One region of the Pseudomonas sp. 1928-m genome, then DNA from elsewhere that is predicted to be linked to it. Evidence: predicted binding sites of a transcription regulator. Region 1 holds the regulator's gene; the other holds the start of a gene.

What was found. Region 1 encodes FliA, which starts transcription of late flagellar genes. Its sites were predicted from a motif close to CTAAAGTTTNNNNNNNNNNNGCCGNTAA; they were not measured.
Region 2: a site for FliA is predicted at 5,274-5,301, ahead of P3C18_RS10470 (methyl-accepting chemotaxis protein). Genes of this name have one in related genera too.

Annotation. Positions count from the first base shown of each region.
Region 1 is NZ_JARIXO010000006.1:74,896-81,953, forward strand. Features, by position in the region: gene flhF (flagellar biosynthesis protein FlhF) at 1-167, shown strand, start outside; gene fleN (flagellar synthesis regulator FleN) at 245-1,075, shown strand; gene fliA (RNA polymerase sigma factor FliA) at 1,072-1,818, shown strand; gene P3C18_RS17230 (chemotaxis response regulator CheY) at 1,916-2,290, shown strand; gene P3C18_RS17235 (protein phosphatase CheZ) at 2,310-3,098, shown strand; gene P3C18_RS17240 (chemotaxis protein CheA) at 3,110-5,323, shown strand; gene P3C18_RS17245 (chemotaxis response regulator protein-glutamate methylesterase) at 5,367-6,482, shown strand; gene P3C18_RS17250 (flagellar motor protein) at 6,482-7,058, shown strand, end outside.
Region 2 is NZ_JARIXO010000002.1:200,136-208,345, forward strand. Features, by position in the region: partial or broken gene P3C18_RS10455 (FimV/HubP family polar landmark protein) at 21-1,148, shown strand; gene P3C18_RS10460 (hypothetical protein) at 1,271-2,383, opposite strand; gene P3C18_RS10465 (hypothetical protein) at 2,645-2,995, shown strand; gene P3C18_RS10470 (methyl-accepting chemotaxis protein) at 3,272-5,239, opposite strand; partial or broken gene P3C18_RS10475 (DUF2804 domain-containing protein) at 5,395-6,426, shown strand; gene P3C18_RS10480 (NYN domain-containing protein) at 7,190-8,017, shown strand; gene P3C18_RS10485 (ATP-binding protein) at 8,084-8,210, shown strand, end outside.

The sequences.
Region 1 (7,058 bases):
CCTATCTCACTGATGGGCCACGCATTCCCGATGACTTGCAGATTCCCCGCAGTCATCAACTGGTTAGCCGGGCCGTAGGGCTGCAGGCGACCCAGGATCCAAGCGAGGATACGATGGCGGAGATGTTTGCCGGCCTTTACCAGCAACCCGCACGACGCGTCAGTTAAGCGTCAGGCTGTTGGAATTGAACCGCGCTTAGCCGGCCAAGTGGCTCCAGTCGAAGTTAGACAAGGTGTGTAGAAATATGGGTATGCATCCCGTACAGGTGATTGCGGTGACCGGCGGCAAAGGTGGCGTCGGTAAGACCAACGTCTCGGTGAACCTGGCGTTGGCCCTGGCTGATCTCGGCCGTCGGGTGATGTTGATGGACGCCGACCTGGGCTTGGCCAACGTCGATGTGCTGCTTGGCCTGAGCGCCAAACGCACCCTGGAAGACGTTATCAGCGGCGAATGTGAGCTGCGCGATGTACTGCTGCAGGGGCCGGGGGGCATTCGTATCGTGCCGGCGGCGTCTGGCATTCAGAGCATGGTGCAGCTGTCACCCATGCAGCATGCCGGGCTGATTCAGGCATTCAGCGATATCAGTGACAACCTCGATGTGCTGATCATCGACACCGCTGCCGGTATCGGTGATGGCGTGGTCAGCTTCGTGCGCGCCGCCCAGGAAGTGCTGGTGGTGGTGTGTGATGAACCGACTTCGATTACCGACGCCTACGCGCTGATCAAATTGCTCAACCGCGACCACGGCATGAATCGTTTCCGTGTATTGGCCAATATGGCCCACAGCCCGCAGGAAGGTCGCAACCTCTTTGCTAAGCTGACTAAAGTCACCGACCGTTTTCTCGACGTTGCCCTGCAGTACGTAGGCGCCGTGCCGTATGACGAGTCAGTGCGCAAGGCCGTGCAGAAGCAGCGCGCGGTCTACGAAGCCTTCCCGCGCTCGAAGTGCGCGCTGGCGTTCAAGGCGATAGCCCAGAAAGTCGACGCCTGGCCGTTACCGGCCAACCCGCGCGGTCATTTGGAGTTTTTCGTTGAGCGTCTGGTGCAGCAACCGATCGCGGACACGGCCATATGACAGCAGCCTCTGGACTTCGTATGTATAGCAAGGCGCAGGCGCAGGATTCCCAGCACCAGTTGATCGAGCGCTACGCGCCCCTGGTCAAACGCATTGCCTATCACCTGCTGGCCCGTCTACCGGCCAATGTGCAGGTAGACGATCTGATTCAGGCCGGGATGATCGGCCTGCTCGAAGCGTCAAAAAAATACGACTCCAGTAAAGGCGCCAGTTTCGAGACATTCGCCGGCATTCGCATTCGCGGTTCGATGCTTGATGAGGTGCGCAAAGGTGACTGGGCACCCCGCTCAGTGCATCGCAATAGCCGCATGGTCAGCGACGCAATTCGAAAAATTGAGGCCAGAACCGGCAGAGACGCTAAAGATCAAGAGGTTGCGGCCGAACTCCAATTGAGTCTCGAGGATTACTACGGCATTCTTGGCGACACTTTAGGCAGCCGCCTGTTCAGTTTCGACGACCTGTTGCAGGACGGTGAACACGGTGGGTTGGGTGAAGACGCTGGCAGCAACCACCTCGAACCTTCTCGTGATCTGGAAGATGAACGCTTTCAGGCGGCCCTGGCAGATGCCATTGCCAACCTGCCGGAGCGCGAGCGCCTGGTGTTAGCGCTATATTACGATGAAGAATTGAATCTTAAAGAGATCGGCGAGGTGTTGGGGGTTAGCGAATCACGTGTAAGCCAACTACACAGTCAGTGTGCCGCTCGTTTACGCGCTCGTCTGGGCGAGTGGCGCGCACATTGAGTTGCATTCGCTAACGCTGGGCCGGTTTCACGATTAAAAGCGCATACAGGTTGCTGGGTGCGTTTGGGACTGTACGGAGGTCGACTTGGACAAGAACATGAAAATCCTCATCGTTGATGACTTTTCAACGATGCGACGGATCATCAAGAACCTCCTGCGTGACTTGGGGTTCACCAACACAGCGGAAGCCGATGATGGCGTCACCGCGCTGCCCATGCTGCAGAGCGGCAGTTTCGATTTTCTGGTGACTGACTGGAACATGCCCGGCATGACGGGTATCGACCTGCTACGCGCGGTGCGTGCCGATGAGCGCCTGAAAACCCTGCCGGTGTTGATGGTTACCGCAGAAGCCAAGCGCGATCAGATCATCGAAGCAGCCCAGGCTGGGGTTAACGGTTACGTAGTCAAACCGTTCACTGCCCAGGTACTGAAAGAGAAGATTGAAAAGATCTTCGAGCGGGTCAACGGCTGATGTTTGCCATGAGGGTGCTATGGAACATAAAGATTCCGTTCAGGGTGACCTTGAGTCGTCCCTGAAACACAACGCTCGCCAACTGGTAGACAGCCTGGAACAAGGCAACTTTGGTGAAGCGGTACAGCTGATACATGAGCTCAACAAGGCGCGTGATCGCGGCCTGTATCACGAGGTCGGCAAGCTGACCCGTGAGCTGCATAACGCCATTGTCAATTTCCAGCTCGACCCTCGCGTGCCGCATGCCACTGAGGTCTCGCAAATCACCGATGCCACCGAGCGGCTGAATTACGTGGTGACGATGACCGAGAAAGCGGCCAACCGCACCATGGATCTGGTTGAGCAGAGCGCACCACTGGTTAATGACCTCAGTGATGAGGCGCAAAGCCTGAGCGCTGACTGGGGGCGCTTTATGCGCCGCGAGATGAGCGCCGATGGTTTCCGTGAACTGGCCAAGCGCGTTGAGCTGTTTTTGGCGCGCAGCGAGCGTGACGGCGCCAAGATATCTGGTCACCTCAACGATATTCTCTTGGCTCAGGACTACCAGGATCTGACCGGGCAGGTGATCAAGCGTGTAACCCAGTTGGTGACCGAGGTTGAAAGTAATCTGCTGAAACTGGTGCTGATGGCCAGTCAGGTGGATCAATTTGCTGGCATTGAGCACAACCATGAGTTGCTCCGCGCCGAACAAGAAAAACAAAAAGAGCCTTCGCATGGTGAAGGTCCGCAGATTCATGCCGATAAGCGTGAAGACGTCGCATCCAATCAGGATGATGTCGACGACCTGCTTTCCAGCCTGGGATTTTAGGAGCACGTCTTATGAGCTTCGGCGCCGATGAAGAAATCCTCCAGGACTTCCTGGTAGAGGCCGGCGAGATTCTTGAACTACTGTCCGAACAGCTCGTTGAGCTGGAAAGTCGCCCGGACGACATGAATCTGCTCAACGCTATTTTTCGCGGGTTTCATACCGTCAAAGGTGGTGCCGGTTTTCTCCAGCTCAACGAGCTGGTGGAATGCTGCCATATCGCAGAAAACGTCTTCGACATCCTGCGTAAGGGTGAGCGGCGCGTCGACTCCGCGTTGATGGATGTGGTGCTGGAAGCACTGGATGCCGTCAACAGCATGTTTACCGAAGTACGTGAGCGTACTGATCTGACTCCCGCTACCCCTGAGCTGCTTGCCGCCTTGGCACGCCTGGCTGAGCCAGCAGGTGCAGAGGAAGTCGCGCCAGTTGAAGCGCAGGCTGAGCCCGAGCCTGAAATCGAGATTGCAGAGGCCGCTGGCGATATCACCGACAGTGAATTTGAGCAGTTGCTGGGCTCCTTGGACGAGTCTCCGGCGCAAGCTCCCAGTGCTGCCAGCAGCGATGAAATTACCGATGATGAATTTGAATCCTTGCTCGATCAGCTGCACGGCAAGGGGCAGTTTGTAGCTCCTGACGTTGCTGTTGCACCCGCCGCGCCAGTTGCTGCTGCGCCAGCGGCAACAGCCGCGGCCGGTGATGAGATCACTGATGATGAGTTCGAATCGCTGCTCGATCAGTTGCATGGCAAAGGCCAGTTTGTCCCGCCTGCTGTATCTGCGCCTGCCGCACCTGCGGCCAAAGCTGAGCCTGCTGCCGCGCCGAGCGGTGATATCACCGACGATGAGTTCGAAGCACTGCTTGATCAACTGCATGGCAAAGGCAAGTTTGTCGAGCCTGAAGCGATCAAGCCCGTTGCGCCAGCTCCGGCTGCCAAACCTGCTGAACCTGCCAAGGCCGCCGCTAAACCCGCTGCAAAACCTGCTGCCAAGGCGGAACCGGCCAAGGCACCTGCTGCTCCGGCTGCCGCACCTGCAGCCGAGAAGGCTGCGCCACCTAGCGAGGCGGAAACCACTGTGCGGGTTGATACCGCGCGGCTGGATGAAATCATGAACATGGTCGGCGAACTGGTGCTGGTGCGGAACCGCCTGGTGCGTCTGGGTGCCAGTAGTGGTGATGAAGCCATGTCCAAGGCAGTGTCCAACCTGGATGTGGTAACGGCTGATCTGCAAACGGCGGTGATGAAAACCCGCATGCAGCCGATCAAGAAGGTCTTCGGGCGCTTCCCGCGTCTGGTCCGCGATCTGGCGCGCAACCTGAAAAAAGAGATCAACCTGGAGCTGGTCGGTGAAGAAACCGACCTCGACAAGAACCTGGTTGAAGCCCTGGCCGATCCATTGGTCCACTTGGTGCGTAACGCGGTCGACCACGGCATTGAAACCCCGGAAGAGCGCGAAGCCTCGGGCAAGCCACGCGGCGGCAAGGTGATCCTGTCCGCCGAGCAGGAGGGCGACCATATCCTGCTGTCGATCTCCGATGACGGTAAAGGTATGGATGCCGATCAGCTGCGTGCCAAGGCCGTGGAGAAAGGTCTGCTGGATAAGGACGCTGCCGACCGCCTCAATGAATTCGAATGCTACAACCTGATCTTCGCGCCGGGCTTTTCGACCAAGACCGAGATTTCCGATGTGTCCGGTCGCGGTGTGGGCATGGACGTGGTGAAAACCAAGATTTCCCAGCTCAATGGCACGGTCAACGTGTTTTCGGTCAAGGGCCAGGGCTCGAAGATCGTCATTAAGGTGCCGCTGACCCTGGCGATCATGCCGACGCTGATGGTGATGCTGGCCAATCAGGCGTTCGCCTTCCCGCTGGTCAACGTCAACGAGATTTTCCACCTGGATTTGTCGCGAACCAATGTGGTCGACGGCCAGGAAGTGGTGATCGTGCGCGATAAGGCTTTGCCGCTGTTTTACCTCAAGCGCTGGTTGATCGGCAGTGCTGCTCATGTGGAGCAGGGCGAGGGCCATGTGGTGATTCTCACCGTTGGCAGCCAGCGCATCGGTTTCGTGGTCGATCAACTGGTCGGTCAGGAAGAAGTGGTGATCAAGCCGCTGGGCAAAATGCTGCAGGGCACTCCAGGCATGTCGGGCGCGACCATCACCGGTGATGGACGTATTGCCCTGATTCTTGACGTGCCGAGCATGCTTAAACGTTACGCCCGGCGTATCTGATTGTTAGCGGCGCAGCTATCTGTCGCGCCGTTTAGGAGTGTTTATGGCTGTTAAGGTGTTGGTGGTTGATGACTCCGGCTTTTTTCGTCGGCGTGTGTCGGAAATTCTTTCAGCCGATCCGAATATTCAGGTGATCGGCACAGCCACTAACGGCCGTGAAGCCATCGAGCAGGCACAAGCGCTCAAGCCCGATGTGATTACCATGGATTACGAGATGCCGATGATGGATGGCATCACGGCCGTGCGTAACATCATGCAGCGCTGTCCGACGCCGGTGCTGATGTTCTCTTCGCTGACTCATGAAGGCGCGCGCGTTACGCTGGATGCGCTGGAAGCCGGTGCGGTGGATTTCCTGCCGAAGAATTTCGAGGATATTTCGCGCAATCCAGAGCGGGTCAAGCAGCTGCTCTGCGAGAAAATTCATACCATTGCCCGCAGTAACCGCCGTAGCCTGAGCCCGCCTCCCGTGGCAGCGCCTAGCACGACACCTGCAGCGCAAACCAAGCCAGGGGCACGCCCTGTAACCACCACCAGCACGCCGGGTCGTCCAGCTGCGGCTCCCGCGCCGGCTGTTGTCAGTGCCGCGCCTAAGCGTAAATCCTACAAGCTGGTTGCGATTGGCACCTCGACAGGTGGGCCGGTGGCGCTGCAGCGTGTGCTGACCCAGTTGCCGGCTACTTTTCCGGCGCCGATCGTGCTGATCCAGCATATGCCGGCCGCCTTCACCAAGGCCTTTGCCGAGCGCCTCGACAAACTGTGCCGTATCAGTGTCAAGGAAGCCGAGGACGGTGATGTATTGCGCCCCGGCCTGGCGCTGCTGGCGCCTGGCGGTAAGCAGATGATGGTCGACGCCCGCGGTGTGGTGAAAATCCTTCCCGGTGATGAGCGCCTGAACTACAAGCCTTGCGTCGATATCACCTTCGGCTCGGTGGCCAAGTCCTATGGTGACAAGGTGCTGGCGGTGGTGCTGACCGGCATGGGCGCGGACGGTCGTGAAGGTGCACGCCTGCTCAAGCAGGGTGGCAGCCAGGTGTGGGCGCAGGATGAAGCCAGCTGCGTGATTTACGGCATGCCCATGGCCATCGTCAAAGCCAACCTGGCCGACGCCATCTACCCGCTGGATGATATTGGCAGGCACCTGGCGGAGACCTGCATTTAATGGATGTACTGAGCCTTATCGGGGTCATCCTGGCCTTTGTCGCCATCCTCGGCGGCAACTACCTTGAAGGTGGCCACGCCGGCGCTTTGCTTAATGGGCCGGCTGCGCTGATCGTGATCGGCGGCACCCTGGGCGCGGCGTTTTTGCAGGCGCCGATGAACGTGTTCAAGCGGGCTCTGGCAATCATCGGCTGGATCTTCTTTCCACCGCGGGTGGACCTGGCTGGCGGTATCAACCGGGTGGTTGGCTGGAGCATGACGGCGCGCAAGGAAGGCCTGCTCGGCCTCGAAGCGGTGGCTGATGTCGAAGCCGACCCTTACGCCCGCAAAGGTTTGCAGCTGTTGGTTGACGGCGCGGAGCCTGAGGCTATTCGCAGCATTCTCGAAGTCGATCTGTACACCCAGGAAGGCCGCGATATTCAGGCCGCCAAGGTGTACGAAAGCATGGGCGGTTACGCGCCGACCATTGGCATTATCGGCGCCGTGATGGGCCTGATCCATGTGATGGGTAACCTGGCTGACCCGAGCAAGCTGGGTGCTGGGATTGCCGTGGCTTTTGTGGCAACCATCTACGGCG
Region 2 (8,210 bases), on a different contig from region 1:
ATAACACAAGGGATAACGCTATGGCTCGGGTTCGTAAACTGGTGCTGGCAATTGCAGCGGCTTCGGCGCTGTCATCCGGCATGGCGCACGCTCTAGGGCTGGGTGAAGTGACACTGCAGTCAGAACTCAATCAACCCTTGGTGGCTGAGATCGAGTTGCTGGAAAGCCGTGGCCTGGACGCCAACGAAGTGATCCCAACCCTGGCATCCCCAGAAGCCTTCAATAAGGCCGGGATTGATCGCCAGTTCTTCCTGACTGACCTGAAGTTCACCCCGCTGATCAAAGCCAATGGCAAGAGCGTTATCCGGGTGACCTCGAATAAGCCAATGCGCGAGCCTTACCTGAACTTCCTGGTGCAGGTGCTCTGGCCAAATGGCCGTTTGCAGCGTGAATACACCCTGCTGCTGGACCCGCCGCTCTACACCGCGCAAAACGTGATCCCTGCCGCCATCCAACAGCCGCTAACCGCAGCGTCTTCTGCACCACGCACACAATCATCTGCAGCGCGCCCAGCGGTTACTGCAACTCAGCCAGCATCCCCCGGCGCGGCTGCCACACCATTGGCAGGCAATGAGTACAAGACCACCGCCAACGACAACCTCTGGGACATTGCCAACCGTGTGCGGGCTGACGGTAGCGTGCAGCAGGCCATGCTAGCGATCCAGGAGCTGAATCCGCAGGCCTTTATCGATAACAACATCAACCGCATGAAAAGCGGCCAGGTGCTGCGCCTACCCGATGCCCAACAAATCAACAGCCGCACGCAAAGCGCCGCCATCGCGCAGGTTAATCAGCAAACCGCAGCCTGGCGTGAGGCGCGCAGTGTTGCTGCCAGCGCCCGTCAGCTGGATGCCAGCAAGCGCAATACCGCAGCCGCTACGCCGGCCACAATTGAACGCCGCGATAACCTGAAACTGGTTGCAGACGGCAGCGATAAGGCGGGCGCCGGCAGTGACAAAGGCAGCGCAGGCAACAAGGCCCTGCTTGATCAGTTGGCGATAACCCAGGAAAGCCTCGATTCGACCAATCGTGAAAACGCTGAACTGAGAAGCCGTATTGCCGACCTGCAGAGCCAACTCGACAAACTGCAGCGCCTGATCCAATTGAAAAACGATCAGATGGCCAAACTACAGGCTTACCTGGCCGCGCAAAATCAGGCTCCAGCGGTAACGCCTGACGTGTCAGCCGCTACCACTGGCCATCAAACACCGGCTATTCCTTAAGCCCTAAAGCGCTCAAAGCCCAGAGCTGTGGGCTTTGAGCGTGGCACTTAGCTACTCGCCGGGGTGCACTTGGCCTGAGCGGTCTCGGGAGTCAGGTTGCGCACCGAGGTGTAGAACAGCTCGCAGGTTTGCAGCTTGTCAGTGACCTGCCATTTCTCGCTGCAGCTGCTCAGCACTGGGCTCGCGTCCTGGTTGGGCTGTTCGCCCATCCGGGCCTGCCAGCAGGCGGCGCTGAGATCCTGCCCCAAGACCTTTAAGCCGGCAGCATCGGCTTTCTGCTGATCGCCGTCGTAGTTTTCCGGGTCAGCGGCATACCAGATGTAGCTGGGGTGGTTGGCGCCAAGCACGGCCACTTGCTGCCCAGCGGCAGGGCTGATCTGCGCCAGACCAAGGACATCGACAGAAACCCCGTACTGCTGCTTAACCCAGCTGCGCACCGGGCTGCCAAAAGCCACCATTGGCAGCGTTTGGCCGCCTTCGCCAGCGGTCAACTGCATAACCATCTGCGTCTGGTAGGCGTTGAAATAGCTGTAAACCCCTTCAAGCGCGCTACCGGCGTTGGCAGGCGCGGCAATCGGGGCAATATCGATGATGGTCTGGAAGGCCGGTGTCTGCGCGGCATTGATGCCATTCTGGGTCAGCAGATCGGCCCAACGGTTTGTGGTGCTCGACTCCAGATAGTCCTGCGCCTGGGTCAGCGAGTAATCCGGCGGGAAGTGCAGCAGTTCAACGCTCTTGCGGTTATCCAGCGCCATGCCCAGCGGCAGAAACAACGACCAGTTGTATTGCCACTTGCCATCTTTATTAAGCAGTTTGGCGCCCGCGTAGGCCAGCTCCCCAGTCTTCAGCAGTTGTTCGAGCGGTTTACCGTAGCCTTCAGGCACCTCGGTGAACTTGGCGAAGAGGTCTTGCTGTTCGCGGTGGACGCTGACCTTGGCGGTGGCATAACCATCACGCTGCAAGCTCTGACGCAGGTAGTGCTCGGCGGTCTGCTCCAGCGTCCAGTCGCGATAGCAGATCACATTGCAGTTATTGGGATAGGCAAACAAACGGGTAACGCGTTCCGCGCTGCCCAGCTTGACCGTGACATCCGCGGCCTGAACGTGACAGGCCAGCAACCCAGCGGCTGCGACAAGCAATAATCCTTTGCGGCTCAACATAAACGACTCCTTAAATGGGGGCTTCTGCGCTTCCGGCTCCAGGCCCAGGGCTGAAGTGCGGAAGCGAAGGCGGCGGGTTGAATTGTTTTTGCTCCGCCAGCACGCCAATACTGCCAAACATCAGCGTCTCGAACACACCTGATCAGCTTTACGCGGCCGTGCTGTTTTACACAGGCTTTACATTGCGCCCTGCAATGCCGCGCAACAGCCAGTGTCGAAACTACAAGCCGGGAAAGACCGGTTTGCAGAGGAGTTTCGATCATGCAGTCGCGTATCCCCCTTATCACCGGCCTGCTGGCCAGCCTGGCGCTGTTTGCCCAGGCCCCAGCGCAGGCCTCCAACCGTGACGCAGCGATTGCCGGAGCCGTGGTGGGCGCGGTGATTGGCGGCGTTATCGTCAGCCAAAGCCGCCCCGTACAGGTCTACGCCCCGCCACCGCGCGAGTACTACCCGCCGCCACCGGCCTATTACCCACCACAACGGGTGTACTACGAACGCCAGCCGGTTTATTACCAACCGGCCCCCGTGTATTACGTGCAGGAACGGCCGCGCCATAAACGCTGGCATGGCCACAAACACCGTCGGCACGACGGCCATGGCTATCGCTGGTAAACAAAAAGCCCCGCAGTTGCGTCAGGTTGTTCACATAAGAAAAATGCCGCTTCGCCCTTGCCAGGGAAGCGGCATTTCTTTGTGCTCACCACCGTAGGATGGGTGCTAACCCATCAATTGGCTGATGGGTTAGCACCCATCCTACGGCCTGAACCACTGCCAAAGACTTAGAGCGAGGAAGATTTCAAAGCCCGCCGCTCTATAGGGCGTAAAGCGGCCCCACTTAAATGAACAGCATTGCCGTAACTACGAGGCTTTCTGGGGTTAACCCGCGCCTTACTCCGTGCGGAAACGCACCACCAGTTGCTTCAGCTCACTGCTCAGGCCACTTTGTTCCTGGGCGTAGCTTTCCACCTCGGCTGCCTGCACGGAGATCTGCGTTACCGCGTCGTTGATGGCGACGATGTTCTGGTTGATCTCCTCGGTCACCAGGTGCTGTTCCTCGGTGGCGGTGGCGATCTGCATGGTCATGTCGCGGATCATCTGCACCTTGCCTTCAATGCTCTCGAAGGCGGCCATGACCTCATCGGACAAGACGATGGCCTTGCCCGATTCGACCAGGCTTTGGTCCATGCTCACCGTCACTTCCTTGATGCGGTTGACCAGCAGGTTGAGGATATTGTTGATCTGCTCGGTGGAGTCCTGGGTGCGCTTGGCCAGGTTGCGCACTTCATCGGCCACCACCGCAAACCCGCGGCCCTGCTCGCCCGCGCGGGCGGCTTCGATGGCGGCGTTCAAGGCCAGCAGGTTGGTCTGCTCGGCGATCTGCTGAATGGTCGAGAGGATATTGTTGATATTGACCGTTTCCTTCTCCAGCTCCTGCAGCACCTTGCTGGAGTTCTGGATGCTGGCGCCGAGCTTGTTGACCCCCGACGTACTGCGCGCGATCACCTCTTTGCCATTGCGCGTGGCCACCAGCCCCTGCTCCGACACATCGGCGGTTTGCACACAGGTCTTGGCCACCTCATTGGCCGCCGAGGACATCTCGGTCACGGCCGTGACAATCTGCTCCACCGAACTCAACTGACGCTGCAGCGTGGCCGACATCGCCGTGGTGCGTTTATTGGTATCGCTGGACACTCCATCCATGCTGATGGCGTTTTCCTTGATCACGCGGATCATGCCCTGGATCGACTCGATAAACTGATTGAACCACTTGGCCAGCTCGCCGGTTTCATCGCTGCTGAGCAGGTCCAGCCGGCGGGTCAGGTCACCTTCACCCTGAGCGATGGTGCGTAGCCCGTCCTTCACCAGATTGATCGGGTTGACGATACGGTTGGCGATCACCACCCCAGCCGCGCCGAACACCAGCACCAGCACGATGCAAACAATCAGGGTGATCCAGGTCAGCTCACGGGCGCTGGCGTAGATCTCGTCCGCCTGCTTGAAGCCGACAAACTTCCAGCCCAGCTCCGGCGAGGTGTAGACGTTGGCCATATACGCCACCCCGTCGATCTCCACCTCGACCAAGCCGTTTTCGGTCTTGCCGATGGTGGCAAAGTACTCGCCAGGCAGCTCGCTGACCTTCTTGAAGTTGTTGTCCGGCTTCAGGCCATCCACCAGCAAAGTGCCGCTGCCCTCGGCCAGCATGAGAAAGCCGGTTTCGCCAAAGCGCACCTTCTGCGCCATATCGGTGAGCGCCTTGAGCGACACATCCACCGCCACCACCCCGGCAAACTGCCCGGCGTTGTCCTTGAAGCCCTTGAGCACCGAGACATACACCGCGTCATCCGGCTCCCAGTAATAACCGTCGCGGCGGCCCAGAGTGAAATTGGCGTCGCGGCCAATGGGGTACCACTCACGCGTGCGCGGGTCCCAATCACCGTAATCCCCGGTGCCCGGCCACTCCACATAGCCGCCCTTGGTATCGCTCATATACACGTAACCGAAGGTGGGGTTGTTCTTACCGATGCTGGAGAAGTAATCGAAAATCTGCTTCTCCCGCCCACCATTGGCGGTGGCCACCTCACCCGGCTTGCGCGCCTCACCGAAGTAGGTGGTCAGCTCACCGTTATCGGCATCCTTGACCGCGGGGTATTCCGCCAGGGCCGAAACGGTGTAGCCCACCGAATCAAAGAAAGTGGCGAAGCTGTTGTTCACCAGCTTCATATCCAGGCTGCTGGATACCAGGAAGTTCTCTTTGGCCTGCTGCGTGACATTGCGAATCGTCAGCAGCGCCACCACCAGAACGGGAATCAGGGTTGCAACCAGAAAGCTCAGCAACAGTTTGGATTTGATACGCATGGGGCTTCGCCTTCTAGCTGTCTAGTAATACGCTCTATCGGCGCTACTAGAGGATAGTTAAGGCTGCTCACCGCGCTAGGCGACTTGGACTTAGCCAAAAACAGCCGAGCCAGCCAAACGGCAAACCGCCGCAGAATAAAAACAAGAGGCCAATCATGCAGCACGAAATTCTCGCCCCCCTGCCACTGCTGCAACCCGACGGCACGCTAACCGAGCCCGGTTGGGCTCGCCAGCCGTATTGGCACTACCAACGCCAGGCCGTCGCCGCGAGCAGTTGGCGGATCAAGGAATGGGACTACTACGCCGTGGTGTCACCCGAGCAGTTCGCCATCTGCCTGACCGCCAGCAACCTCGGCTATGCCGGGCTCTATGCCATTTGCCTGGTCGACCTGACGCAAGGCCGCAGCTGGCAGATCGATACCTTGCAAGTACTGCCACTGGCGCGGCATGCCTTTCCGGAGCGCGCCGACAGCGGCGAAATCAGCTTCAGCAACGCTCAACTGACCCTGCAGATACGGCGCAGCGGCGATGAACATCGGCTGCATTTCTCCAGCGCGCAGTTCCAGGGGCCCCACGGGCGTGGCATCGAGGGCGATCTAACCTTGCGCCTGCCGCCGGACCATCAGTCGATGAATATCGCCACGTCCTGGCCCTAGCAACGCAAAGCCTTCTACTACAACAGCAAGTTCAACTGCCTGCAGGCCAGCGGCCAGTTCAGCCAAGCCGGCAAGCATTACCCACTAAGCCCAACGCGCGACCTCGGCGTGCTCGACTGGGGCCGTGGCGTGTGGACCTACAACAACACCTGGTATTGGGCCTCGGCGTCCGGTTATGTCGAAGGCGAGCTCTTTGGCCTCAACCTCGGCTACGGTTTCAGCGACCGCAGCCCCGCCACGGAAAACCTGCTGCTGTACCGCGGCGTGGCGCACAAGCTGGATCAGGTCGCGTTTGAGTTTGACCGTAACGACTGGCTGAGACCCTGGAAGATCCGCAGCAACGATGCCCGCCTGCAACTGGATTTCACCCCGAGGGTCGATCGCAACAGCAAGCTCAACTTGCTGTTGCTGGCCTCCGAACAGCACCAGGTGTTCGGCCATTACAACGGCCACGTCACCCTCGACGATGGCCAAGTCCTGGCGATTCACAACCTGCCGGGCTTTGCCGAGGAAGTGCGCAACCGCTGGTAAACCGCCCTAATCAGCGCGTCACGCCGCTGGTGTATTGGCTCTGCTTACTGGTTTCGCCCTTACGGCGAGTTACTTTCTCTTTGCTCGCGCGAAAGAGAAAGTAACCAAAGAGAAAGCGCGCCCGGCATCCGGGTTTCGCTGCGCTCAACTCCCCTCGCTCCGGTGCTGTTCCGAGGGTCGTCACGGTGGGCCATCCCTGGCCCATCGTCCCTCGTTTGGCATCCATGCCAAACGCCCCTCTCCACAGCACCTCCACTCGGCCTCCTGACGGGATTCGGGGACCGCGTTGTTTGGACTATTTGTGGACGGCAAAGCAAAACGTAAAAGCCGAAACAAAAGCATCGCGGGCAAGCCCGCTCCTACAGTTTGCTGTGCTTCTAAAAACACCAATCTCACAGACGACGCCAAACGCCCCATCAGGAGGCCGAGTGGAATCGTTGTGGAAGGGGTTGAGCGGCATGGATGCCGCGAGAGCCGCGATGGGCCAGGGATGGCCCTTCGCGGCGTGCCCCTGGAGCAATGATGGAGCGAGGGAACCCGACGAAGTCGGGCCGGATGCAAGGGGCAAGACCTTTTGCTTACTTTTGGGGCGTTTGCCAAAAGTGAGCCGCCGTAAGGGCGGAACCGTTAGTAGCAACAACACATAAGCGGCGGATACCCACCAACCCAAGAACAGACCCAAGACCAAAAGCCAATGCGCAAACTATGGCGCATGGCCATCAATTCGCAGTAATGTCGAGCCAACCTCATTCAAGGAAGAAGCATGGCCGCCAAATCCAGCCCACCTCGGCAGCAGAAGCACCTTGCCGTGCTGATCGACGCCGATAACGCCTCCGCTGCAATCGTTGAAGGCCTGTTCGAGGAAATCGCCAAATACGGCGTCGCCAGCGTCAAACGCATCTACGGCGACTGGACCGGCCCACAACTGGGCGGCTGGAAGAAGGTACTGCTGGAACACTCGATTCAACCCATGCAGCAGTTCGCCTACACCACCGGTAAAAACGCCACCGACAGCTCACTGATCATCGACGCCATGGACCTGCTCTATACCCGGCGCCTCGATGGTTTCTGCCTGGTCTCCAGCGACAGCGACTTCACCCGCCTGGCCGCCCGCCTGCGTGAAGAAGGGCTGGAAGTGATCGGCTTTGGCGAACAGAAAACACCCAAGCCTTTTGTCTCCGCCTGCGACAAATTTATCTACACCGAACTGCTGCGCAACGACGCCGAACCTGCCGAGCCGGAAAGCACCGGCAACGGTGCGCCAGCCGCTACACAAACACCATCCGCCGCCGCAGAAAGCAAACCTGCCGCGACGCCAGCACCAGCCAAGGTCAAACCGCAGAAAGTGCCGGTGGACTTTATTGCCAAGGTGATTGACGACAACTCAGACGAGGATGGTTGGTGCCACCTCGGTGCCCTCGGTACCAATATCAGCAAGCTGCGCTCGGACTTCGACTCACGCCTTTATGGCCACAAGAAGTTGAGCGATCTGATCAAAGCGCAGAACAGCCGGTTTGAATTACAAGAGCGTGGAGCCACCGCCACAGGCGGAAAAGTTCTCTATGCGAAAAACCGAAAACCGGTCAAATGAAAAGACTTGGCAGGCGCATGCCAAAAATAAAAAACAATCCACTCTTAGTTTTAAAACGGTGAGGTTATGAGCAACGTAAATATTGTAAGAGCGGTTGAGAACATCAAAGCCAATACAACAATCTACACACCAATCATTGAAGTTATAGTCAACGCGATACAGGCTATCGAGTCATCCCAACAAGAAAATGGCA